DNA from 3 places in the Peribacillus sp. P4_D6 genome. Region 2 is predicted to be linked to each of the others. Evidence: riboswitches for the same ligand, from Rfam matches in the RefSeq annotation. Region 2 holds a riboswitch; each other region holds the start of a gene.
What was found. A riboswitch is a leader RNA that binds a small molecule or an ion and turns the genes downstream of it on or off. The one in region 2 is predicted to bind S-adenosylmethionine.

Region 1 (3,281 bases), on a different contig from region 2:
CCATTGTCTGATGATACCGTGTTAATTACATACCGGATTTTTGATGAAGATAAGCTGGAACATACCTTAAGAAGTTCAATCTGGAAATGTGCGAATGGAAGATGGCAGATGTTTTTTCATCAAGGCACAAAAACAAAAGGGCCCTTTTAAGACTTTTATTTATGAAAAAGAAAGTTTTCCCTGCTTGAAAACTATTTCACTAAAATGATAAGGATGGATGAAGTTGATCTTTCGTACCATTGATACGGACAAAGATAAAGATACTATCATTAAATTCCGGAAAGATTCCTTTATTGTAAGTTTTGGAACTGATGCGGGTTTTGGATATGAACATGCCTATCTGCAACGAATGGAAGAAAGGGTCCGCAAATTTCCGGATGGACAGGTGATCATTGAAAAGGACCAAGAACCGATTGGACAAATGGAACTTCAAATTCGGGAGTACGAAGGAACTGAAATTGGCTATGTGAATCTATTTTATCTTATTCCCGAATACCGCAGTAAAGGCCTTGGCAAGGAATTGGTCCGCTACGCAGAAAACTTTTTCAGGCAATTTAATGTATCCGAATATCACTTAAGGGTTTCTCCGGATAATCAAAGGGCGATTTCTTTATATACGAATTCAGGCATGGTGAAGATAAGGGAAGAAAATGAAAAATACCCTGTATGGAGAATGAGCAAATCATTATAAAAGTAGAAATATAAAATATATTGATATAATAAAAAAAGTATCGATTCACTATACTATGAAACTATTTATCGCGATGAAAAATATGGTTGACTTTAGCGAAATTAGAATATATAGTGAAGGACATAATTAAATATAACGTTAATTCTTATCAAGAGATGTGGAGGGACTTGGCCCTATGATACCTCGGCAGCGGGTTTTTACTTTTGTAAAAATACTGTGCTAATTCCAACGGACGAAAGTTTGAAAGATAAGAAGGAGCTTTTCTTAGATAATTAATTTAAGAGTTTACTCTTTTTTATGTCTAAAAGAGGCCTCTTCTGTCTGATGACGGAAGAGGCCTCTTTTGTTTATTCAAAATGTATATGGTTATTTGGAGAATGGGTGCATTACTCATGAGTTTCGCGCAATAATCGTGAGTTTGGTGTAATTACTCGTGAGTTTGGCGCAGTTACTCGTGAGTTTCACGTAATTACTCGTGAATTTGGTGCATTTACTCGTGAATTTTGCAGTTTTACTCGTGAATTTCGAAAATGTAACCCTATCATTATGAAACGTTGCAAAGCTCTTCTCTCTGGATAAGGAATTCGTACAAATAAACAGCATGGGGGGAGATTGGATGATTGAGTTTCAGGATGTTAAGAAGGTTTATCAAACAAAGAAACAGACTGTCGAGGCTTTGAAGGGCATTGATTTGACAGTGGAAAAGGGGGATATATTCGGGGTAGTCGGTTATAGCGGGGCCGGAAAGAGTACGTTGATCAGGTTGGTCAATTTGCTTGAACATCCTTCAGATGGTTCGGTGATTGTTGGGGGCAAGGATTTAACCAAATTAAGCCCGAAGGAATTACGGGCAGAAAAGAAAAAAATCGGGATGATCTTTCAGCATTTCAACTTACTAAACTCAAAGACTGTTTTTGATAATATTGCCATGCCGCTGGTATTATCGGGAACTCCGGCTAAGGAAATCAAAAACCGGGTAGGCGAGCTATTGGAGTTCGTTGGCTTATCGAGCAAAGCAAAGAGTTATCCGGAACAATTATCCGGCGGGCAAAAGCAGCGGATCGGCATTGCGAGGGCATTGGCTACGAATCCATCGATCTTATTGTGTGATGAAGCTACGTCGGCATTGGATCCACAAACAACGAGTGCAGTTCTGCAGCTCTTAAAAAAAATTAATAAAGAATACAATATCACCATCCTGCTAATCACTCATGAGATGTCTGTCATTCGGGAAATTTGCAATAAGGTAGCGGTCATGGAGGGCGGCTGCGTCGTTGAACAAGGTTCGGTTTTCGAAGTTTTTGCCAAGCCGCAAACGGATATTGCAAAAAACTTCGTGAGAACGGTCATACATGACGAAATTCCACAAAGTTTCTTAAAAAGCATAGGGTCCCATATCCCGATTATTTGGAAAATTAATTTTATTGGAACTACTTCGGGTACTCCTTTACTTTCAACCATCTCGAAGAAATATGATGTTCATTTAAGTGTCTTATCAGCCAATATTTCTGAAATCCAGGAAACGCCTTTCGGGAATTTGATCATCGAAGTGACAGGGAGCAAAAATGAGGTCGACAAGGCTTATCAATATATTAAAGATGAGGGGATTCTCGTCCAGGAGGTGCAAGTATAAATGGGTAATACGCTTTGGGGTATGGAAATAACGGCAGAGCAGCTGTCGACAGCTTTCGGTGACACACTTTATATGGTAGCCATCTCATTGATATTTTCCGGATTGATTGGGCTTCCGCTCGGTATCCTGCTTGTCATTACAAGAAAGGGTCACATCCTGGAGAATAAATGGATTTTTAATGTATTGAATCCGATCATCAATATCCTGCGGTCCGTTCCTTTCATCATCTTGCTTGTAGCACTCATTCCGTTTACAAGAATGATTGTCGGCAGTGCGATCGGAACGAATGCGGCCATTGTTCCGCTAATCTTTTACGCGGCTCCTTATATTGCCCGGCTTGTGGAAAACTCGCTGTTGGAAGTGGACAAAGGGATCATCGAGGCAGCTCAGGCGATGGGGGCGACAACATGGCAAATCATTTACCGCTTTTTGATTCCCGAGGGACTTAGTTCGTTAATCCTGACATTTACAACAGCGACAATCGGGCTTGTTGGATCTACGGCGATGGCAGGTGCTGTCGGTGCAGGCGGGGTCGGGGATTTAGCCTTGGCTTACGGTTACCAAAGGTTCGATACGATGACGATGATCGTCACAGTGGCGGCGCTCGTGATCATCGTTCAATTATTGCAATCCACCGGGAACTTTGTTTCAAGAAAAATAAGAAGAAGATAAAACGAACAGGAGGCAGGAAAAATGAAAAAAATCTTATTAACGATCATGGTATTGGCATTGGCCATCGTGGCTGCAGCATGCGGGAACGATGAGGGTGCATCAGGGAGTTCGGATGATGTGAAAACTGTGAAAGTCGGTGTCAGCAGCGGGGATACGAGAACATGGGAATACATTGTCGACTTGGCGAAAGAGGAAGGACTTAATATCGAACTGGTCACTTTCAATGATTATATCCAACCGAACCTTGCGTTAAGCGAAGGTGAAATTGATGCCAATTCATTCCAA
Region 2 (3,281 bases):
TAATACATATGATCACTCATTTTCAATGGGAGCCATTGCATAAGAATCTGCCAGGATGGAAAATTTCCTTTTATTTCAACAAGCAGGCAGTCAAAGCCTTGTATCATAAAGATGGATCCATCGAGTGGACAGCCAATCCGCCTTCCGAAACAGATGAAACCCAACTCAAAAGCATGATACATGATTTAATGATCTTCCATGTTTATGAATGAAACCCCTTTACATTCATGAAATCGCTAAACAGAATAAAAAAAACTCCTTTGCCTAAAACTAAAGAAAAGGCTAGGAGGGATTTCTTTTGGATAAAGAAAAAATGACATTTTTGAAGGATACCGAATATGATGGCAAGGACTCCGTTTACCTGGATATCGACCGTATCATCAATGAAGGAATGGCGGGCGGAAATGTGTATGAAGTCGCTAACCTTCAGAACATCGAAGAAGCACATGATTTTTATGATGAAACAGATCCCAATGTCAATAAATGAATAATGTGGGCTCTCTTATGGAGAGCTCTCTTTTATATCAGTCAGACCGTTAAGCGGATAGCAATCAAATAGTCCCATTCTCCCTCGCACTTAAAATATTTTCGTTTAATATCGATGTAATGATATGCTCTGAATCCCATTCATGCCCAGATATCTCGATAAGGGGATAGCGATTCGGCAAAACGACCTGCTGGATTTCATGAACGGTCAGCCCTTGAGAATGCAAGCGTAAAATTTCCCCTTGGAGGTTTTCCAGATAATCCAGTTTTTTTCGAAACATCTCCTTCCCATCAGGTACATGCCCAGCATGACAGCAAAACACTTCKCCGAAGTCATAATGAAGCAATCTTTTTATGGAATCGATGATCACCGGGACGGACTCTTCCCGTAAGACAAGCTTTGTTTTGGGGGTTACGAAAAGGTCTCCTGAAAAGAGCACGCCATTATTGTGATTCAAATACACCATATGGTCCTTTGCATGACCCGGGGTAAAAATCGGCTCCCACGTTTCGGTACGGGAATGAATGGCCTTCCCTAGCGGCTCAGCTTTAAAGGCGTCTCTCTTTCCCCAGAAAATTTTGCGATATTCAGGATATTCAGCATCCTTTGCACAAACCTCAACCGACATCGGGTGAATGAAAAGAGGGACCTTTTTATGTTCCTGTATCCAGGCAGCACCCCCCGTATGGTCTTCATGATAGTGAGTCAGGGCCACTGAGTCGAAGTCTGCGGATTCATAGAATGGAATAAGCTCTTCCAATAAAATCTGTGCGCCAGTATCTATCAATAGGCCATCCGTTAAAAAGACATACACACTCATCCCCGCCTTGTTCCCGCCAGGAGTCCCATGCACGCAAACCACATCATTTATCGTCTTGATCTCTATCATTCGGTTTCCTCCCCATCATTGTATAAATATAGTTTCATCTTCCTTTTTTTAACTTTACTATAATAACTGTAGTACCACTTTACCTTTTTGACAAGGAAATATTGGAATGAATAGCCTCGATGAAAATGCTGGATTATTGCATAATAGCCCATTTTCAATGAATCGTTTTAACGGACTGTACCAGATTTAATGACAAAAAAATAAAAGAAACGATTGACAATGCCGGATTTTACAAATAATATAGATTATATTATAAAACTTGAAATATTCTAAAATAATAATTTACTTATCAAGAGTGACGGAGGGATCAGGCCCTGTGATGTCCGGCAACCGCCCTTAGGGAACGGTGCCAATTCCTGCAGAATGATTGCATTCTGAAAGATAAGCCGAGATATGATTTCGCTGCCTCTTTCTGAATGATAGAGGCAGCTTTTTTAATGTTTAAGGGGGAAAGCTCATGATTGAAATCCGTTCAGTCCGAAAGGAATACGTCTCGAAGAAAAACCGAGTTATCGGAGTGGATAACGTAACTTTAACCATTCAAACTGGTGAAATATATGGAATTGTCGGCTACAGCGGAGCTGGAAAAAGCTCATTGCTCCGCTGCTTGAATTTGCTTGAACGTCCGACAGGTGGAAATATCATTATCGACGGCATTGAATTAACCTCTTTATCTAGCAAAGAGCTTCGTAAACAACGGCAAAAAATCGGAATGATATTCCAGCACTTTTCCCTGGTCAGTTCAAAAACCGTTTATGAAAATGTCGCTTTCGCCTTAAGGGCCGCGCATCGATCGAAGGACGCGACTAAGTTACGTGTATTGGAATTGTTGGAAATAGTAGGGCTCAGCGATAAGAAAGATGTCTATCCTGCACAGCTTAGCGGTGGACAGAAGCAACGGGTCGGCATAGCTCGCGCGTTAGCAAATGAACCCACTGTACTATTATGTGATGAAGCGACTTCAGCCCTTGATCCAACCACTACAAAAGCGATTTTACAGTTATTGAAAAAGATAAGCAGTGAGCTTGGTATCACCATCGTGTTGATTACACATGAAATGGAAGTGGTCAAAGAACTATGCCACCGAGTCGCCGTGATGCAGGATGGCCGGGTAATTGAAGAAGGACCCGTTTATGAAATATTTTCACAGCCCAAACAGGAGTTAACGAAGCAATTCATTGGCAGTGTACTGGATTTCGAACTCCCTTCGCACTTGATTGAAGAAAGTGAAGGTACGATTATTAAGATCCAATTCGAAGGGCAAACCGCCGGTGAATCGATTCTTTCGGATACTCTCCAATCCCATGCAGTAAAGGGAAATATTTTACACGGTAAAATTGAGTATATCCAGGATGTTCCTTTAGGCATTTTAATCATCGAGTTAATTGGCGATGCCGTCCAAATTCATTCGGCATTGGAATATATAAAAGATCGTTCCAGTTCTGTGGAGGTGTTAAAACATGTCACTGCTTAATCCCATCGTCAATATTTTACCTGATCTTAATAAAGCCTTTCTTGAAACGATTTATATGGTTGGCGTTTCTCTTGCAGTAGCCCTGCTGATCGGTTTACCGCTTGGAGTATTGCTATTTTCAACAACCAGGAATTTATTTTTTGAAAATGGCATCGTGAATCGATCTCTCGGTTTCGCAGTCAATATTGTCCGTTCAATCCCGTTCATCATTCTCTTGGTCGCCCTCCTTCCTTTAACGGACCTACTTACAGGATCGACGATAGGGCCAAGAGCAGCTTCTGTATCCCTGTCCGTATCCGCAATCCCTTTTTTTGCAAGGATTGTTGAAACGGCATTACGTGAAATAGACAGAGGAGTGATTGAAGCTGCAATTGCCGTAGGTGCCACTCCATGGATGATCATTAAGGATGTACTTCTTCCAGAGGCAAAAC
Region 3 (3,281 bases), on a different contig from region 2:
AGTTCAGTGGGAAAATTACGGTCATCAGTTGACACGTTCAGAGGTTGATGCAGCAGGTTCATGGTTTCAAAAGAACTTTTTATAAGAATGAGGGGGAATGAAGATGATTTCTGTTAACCCTGAAAGTCTGACTGAACGGGATAATTATAAGTTTTTGACTGGAAGCATTATACCGAGACCTATAGCGCTGGTTACGACACAATCCGAAACCGGTACAATCAATATAGCGCCGTTCAGCTTTTTTAACATAGTCAGTTCAAATCCTCCGATGATTTCCATTTCTGTTCAACGGAAAGAAGGAGTTTCAAAGGATACAGCCCGAAATGCAATTCAAACAGGTGAGTTCGTTGTTCATATCACTGATGAAAATAATGTTGCTGATGCAAATCGAACGGCCAAGGAACTCCCATCTGAAGAAAGTGAATTGGGTCTTACTAATTTCACGCTGGCTGTTAGTGATAGGGTATCCGTACCAGGATTGGAAGAAGCGAAGGTGCGTTTTGAATGTACATTAGAGCAATCGATTCCATTGGCAGGTTCCAAGAATGAACCTGGTTGTGATTTACTGATAGGGAAAATAGTCTGCTATCATATAGAGCAAGATATTTACCATAATGGCCGTATTGACCCGAAAGGGCTAAAACCTGTAGCAAGATTAGCAGGTCATACTTATACAAAACTAGGGGAATTATTTGAAATAGAACGTCCTTAAGGAAAAAGAAAAAAATGGCGACATCTTTTAAGATGTTGCCATTTTTAAGACCAAAATGACCCCGGTTAGTTTTATTTGCCAATATAATACGCTTAGCGCCTGTTCCAAAAATAAGCAACCTTTTAATATTAATGCCGCAGACGCCATGATCGTTAGCATTTAAAAGGAAGTCTTTACATTCCGAAACAAAACTTGACAAATTTTTCATAGATTGATAAAGTTATAAAAAAATAATTTCTTATCCAGAGAGGTGGAGGGACTGGCCCTATGAAACCTCAGCAACAGGTCTACAAAGACACTGTGCTAATTCCAGGGGGTGAAACCTTGATAGATAAGACCGTACGTGTTTATTTGTCAGTAACGCACTCTTTTTTAGAGTGCGTTTTCGTTTTTTCTGGATGCAAGATTAAGGAGAGTAAGAATGGATAACAAAAGGAAGCATGATTTTCAAAGGCAAATGCAAGCACGGCATATAATAATGCTATCGCTTGGCGGGGTGATTGGAACTGGTTTATTCTTAAGTTCGGGTTATACGATTCAACAGGCTGGTCCGTTCGGAACCATCCTTTCGTATCTGATTGGTGCATTAGTGGTTTATCTAGTCATGCTATGTCTAGGTGAACTATCAGTGCATATGCCCGAGACTGGTGCGTTTCATAGTTACGCAGCCAAATACATCGGACCAGGGACAGGGTATACAGTAGCCTGGTTGTATTGGCTAACCTGGACTGTTGCACTAGGTTCGGAATTCACGGCTGCAGGATTGTTGATGCAGCGATGGTTTCCATTAATCAGTGTCTGGATATGGAGTGCTCTATTTGCCATTTTGGTCTTGGCATTAAATGCGTGGACCGTTAAGTTTTTCGCTGAATCCGAATTCTGGTTTGCGTCTATAAAGGTATTTGCTATTGTAATATTCATTATTCTGGGAGCTGCGGCAATGATAGGTTTCATTCCAATGATTAACGCACAATCAGCTCCGTTATTTTCCAATGTTACAAGTGCAGGTTTATTTCCAAATGGTGCTTTTGCCATTCTAATGACGATGCTCGCGGTGAATTTTGCATTTTCTGGAACTGAATTGATCGGAGTTGCAGCTGGAGAAACTGTGAATCCGGAAAAAACGATTCCAAAGGCAATCCGTATGACATTATGGAGATTGATTATCTTTTTTATAGGTACCATCGTTGTTTTATCCGCATTATTGCCTGTTTCGGATGCAAGCGTATTAGAGAGCCCCTTTGTTGCCGTTCTAGAACGAATTGGAGTGCCATATGCAGCGGATATTATGAACTTTGTTATATTAACTGCCATTTTGTCCGCTGCGAACTCAGGACTATATGCCTCATCCAGGATGCTTTGGTCACTTGCAGATAAGAAAACTATTTCACCAATATTTGCAAAATTGACAAAACGGGGTGTTCCCTTGAATGCAGTCCTTTTCAGTATGTTGGGCGGTGTTTTAGCACTTTTCTCGAGTATTATTGCGCCGGATACTGTATATATAGTGCTTGTATCCATTTCTGGACTAGCCGTGGTTATAGTTTGGATGAGTATTAGCGCGTCACAGTTTCTATTTCGCAGACGATATATAAACGAAGGAAACTCAGTTAATGATTTGGCTTATCATACACCATTATATCCATTCGTACCAATCGTTTCATTTATGCTATGTCTTGCTTCTTGCATAGGAATTGCATTTGATCCTACACAAAGAATAGCACTATATTGTGGCATTCCGTTTATTTTGTTTTGCTATGGAAGTTATTATCTGACACAAACCATAAAGAAAAGAGGAGTAGACCATGAAAAATAAAATTAACCCAATTGAAGCAATTTTACAAGGTCATTCAGTTATGATTTTGGACGGAGCTTTAGCTACAGAGCTTGAAAGTCATGGGTGTGATTTGGACGATCCCCTGTGGTCTGCACGTGTATTACTTGAAAATCCAGAAGTGATTTACCAGGTGCACTCTGACTACTTTCGAGCTGGTGCTGACTGTGCGATAACGGCAAGCTATCAAGCAACGGTTGAAGGTTTCGCCCTCCGCGGAATACAAGAAAAAGAGGCATTGGATCTAATCAGGAAAACGGTTTTACTAGCAAGAAAAGCAAGAGATGAATTTTGGAAGGAAGAATATCAAACGATTAGACCTAAGCCATTGGTTGCTRCATCAGTTGGACCTTATGGGGCTTATCTTGCAGATGGTTCAGAGTATGTTGGGAATTATGGTGTTTCAGATGAAGCTTTGGCGGCATTTCATCGCTCACGAATATCAGCTTTGGTTGAAGCAGGAGCTGACATTTTAGCATTTGAAACGATTCCTTCCCTGCAAGAAGCAAAAGTATTACATTCATTATTGAAAGATTATCCAGAAGTCTATGCTTGGCTGTCCTTTTCTTTGAAAAATGAAAAAGCGATTAGTGACGGCACATTGCTGGAGGAGTGTGCCAGATTGTTTGGGGACAGTGAGCAAATTGCCGCAATTGGCATCAACTGTGCGCCTGTATCAGTTATCACGGAAGCCATACAGGTGTTGCGTGCAAACACGCATAAACCAATTATCGT

Region 1: linked by a shared signal. The riboswitch ahead of AC1DVB_RS07420 (methionine ABC transporter ATP-binding protein) and the one ahead of AC1DVB_RS15095 (methionine ABC transporter ATP-binding protein) in region 2 are both predicted to bind S-adenosylmethionine.
Region 3: linked by a shared signal. The riboswitch ahead of mmuP (S-methylmethionine permease) and the one ahead of AC1DVB_RS15095 (methionine ABC transporter ATP-binding protein) in region 2 are both predicted to bind S-adenosylmethionine.

Annotation. Positions count from the first base shown of each region.
Region 1 covers NZ_JBFUIQ010000014.1:60,794-64,074, reverse strand. The annotation lists gene AC1DVB_RS07430 (nuclear transport factor 2 family protein) at 1-150, shown strand, start outside; gene AC1DVB_RS07425 (GNAT family N-acetyltransferase) at 218-691, shown strand; SAM riboswitch class I at 834-945, shown strand; gene AC1DVB_RS07420 (methionine ABC transporter ATP-binding protein) at 1,308-2,324, shown strand; gene AC1DVB_RS07415 (methionine ABC transporter permease) at 2,346-2,996, shown strand; gene AC1DVB_RS07410 (MetQ/NlpA family ABC transporter substrate-binding protein) at 3,018-3,281, shown strand, end outside.
Region 2 covers NZ_JBFUIQ010000046.1:23,652-26,932, reverse strand. The annotation lists gene AC1DVB_RS15110 (YheE family protein) at 9-212, shown strand; gene AC1DVB_RS15105 (hypothetical protein) at 299-487, shown strand; gene AC1DVB_RS15100 (MBL fold metallo-hydrolase) at 552-1,376, opposite strand; SAM riboswitch class I at 1,660-1,764, shown strand; gene AC1DVB_RS15095 (methionine ABC transporter ATP-binding protein) at 1,834-2,850, shown strand; gene AC1DVB_RS15090 (methionine ABC transporter permease) at 2,837-3,281, shown strand, end outside.
Region 3 covers NZ_JBFUIQ010000085.1:5,493-8,773, forward strand. The annotation lists gene AC1DVB_RS19510 (alpha/beta hydrolase) at 1-85, shown strand, start outside; gene AC1DVB_RS19515 (flavin reductase family protein) at 104-712, shown strand; SAM riboswitch class I at 948-1,050, shown strand; gene mmuP (S-methylmethionine permease) at 1,134-2,528, shown strand; gene mmuM (homocysteine S-methyltransferase) at 2,518-3,281, shown strand, end outside.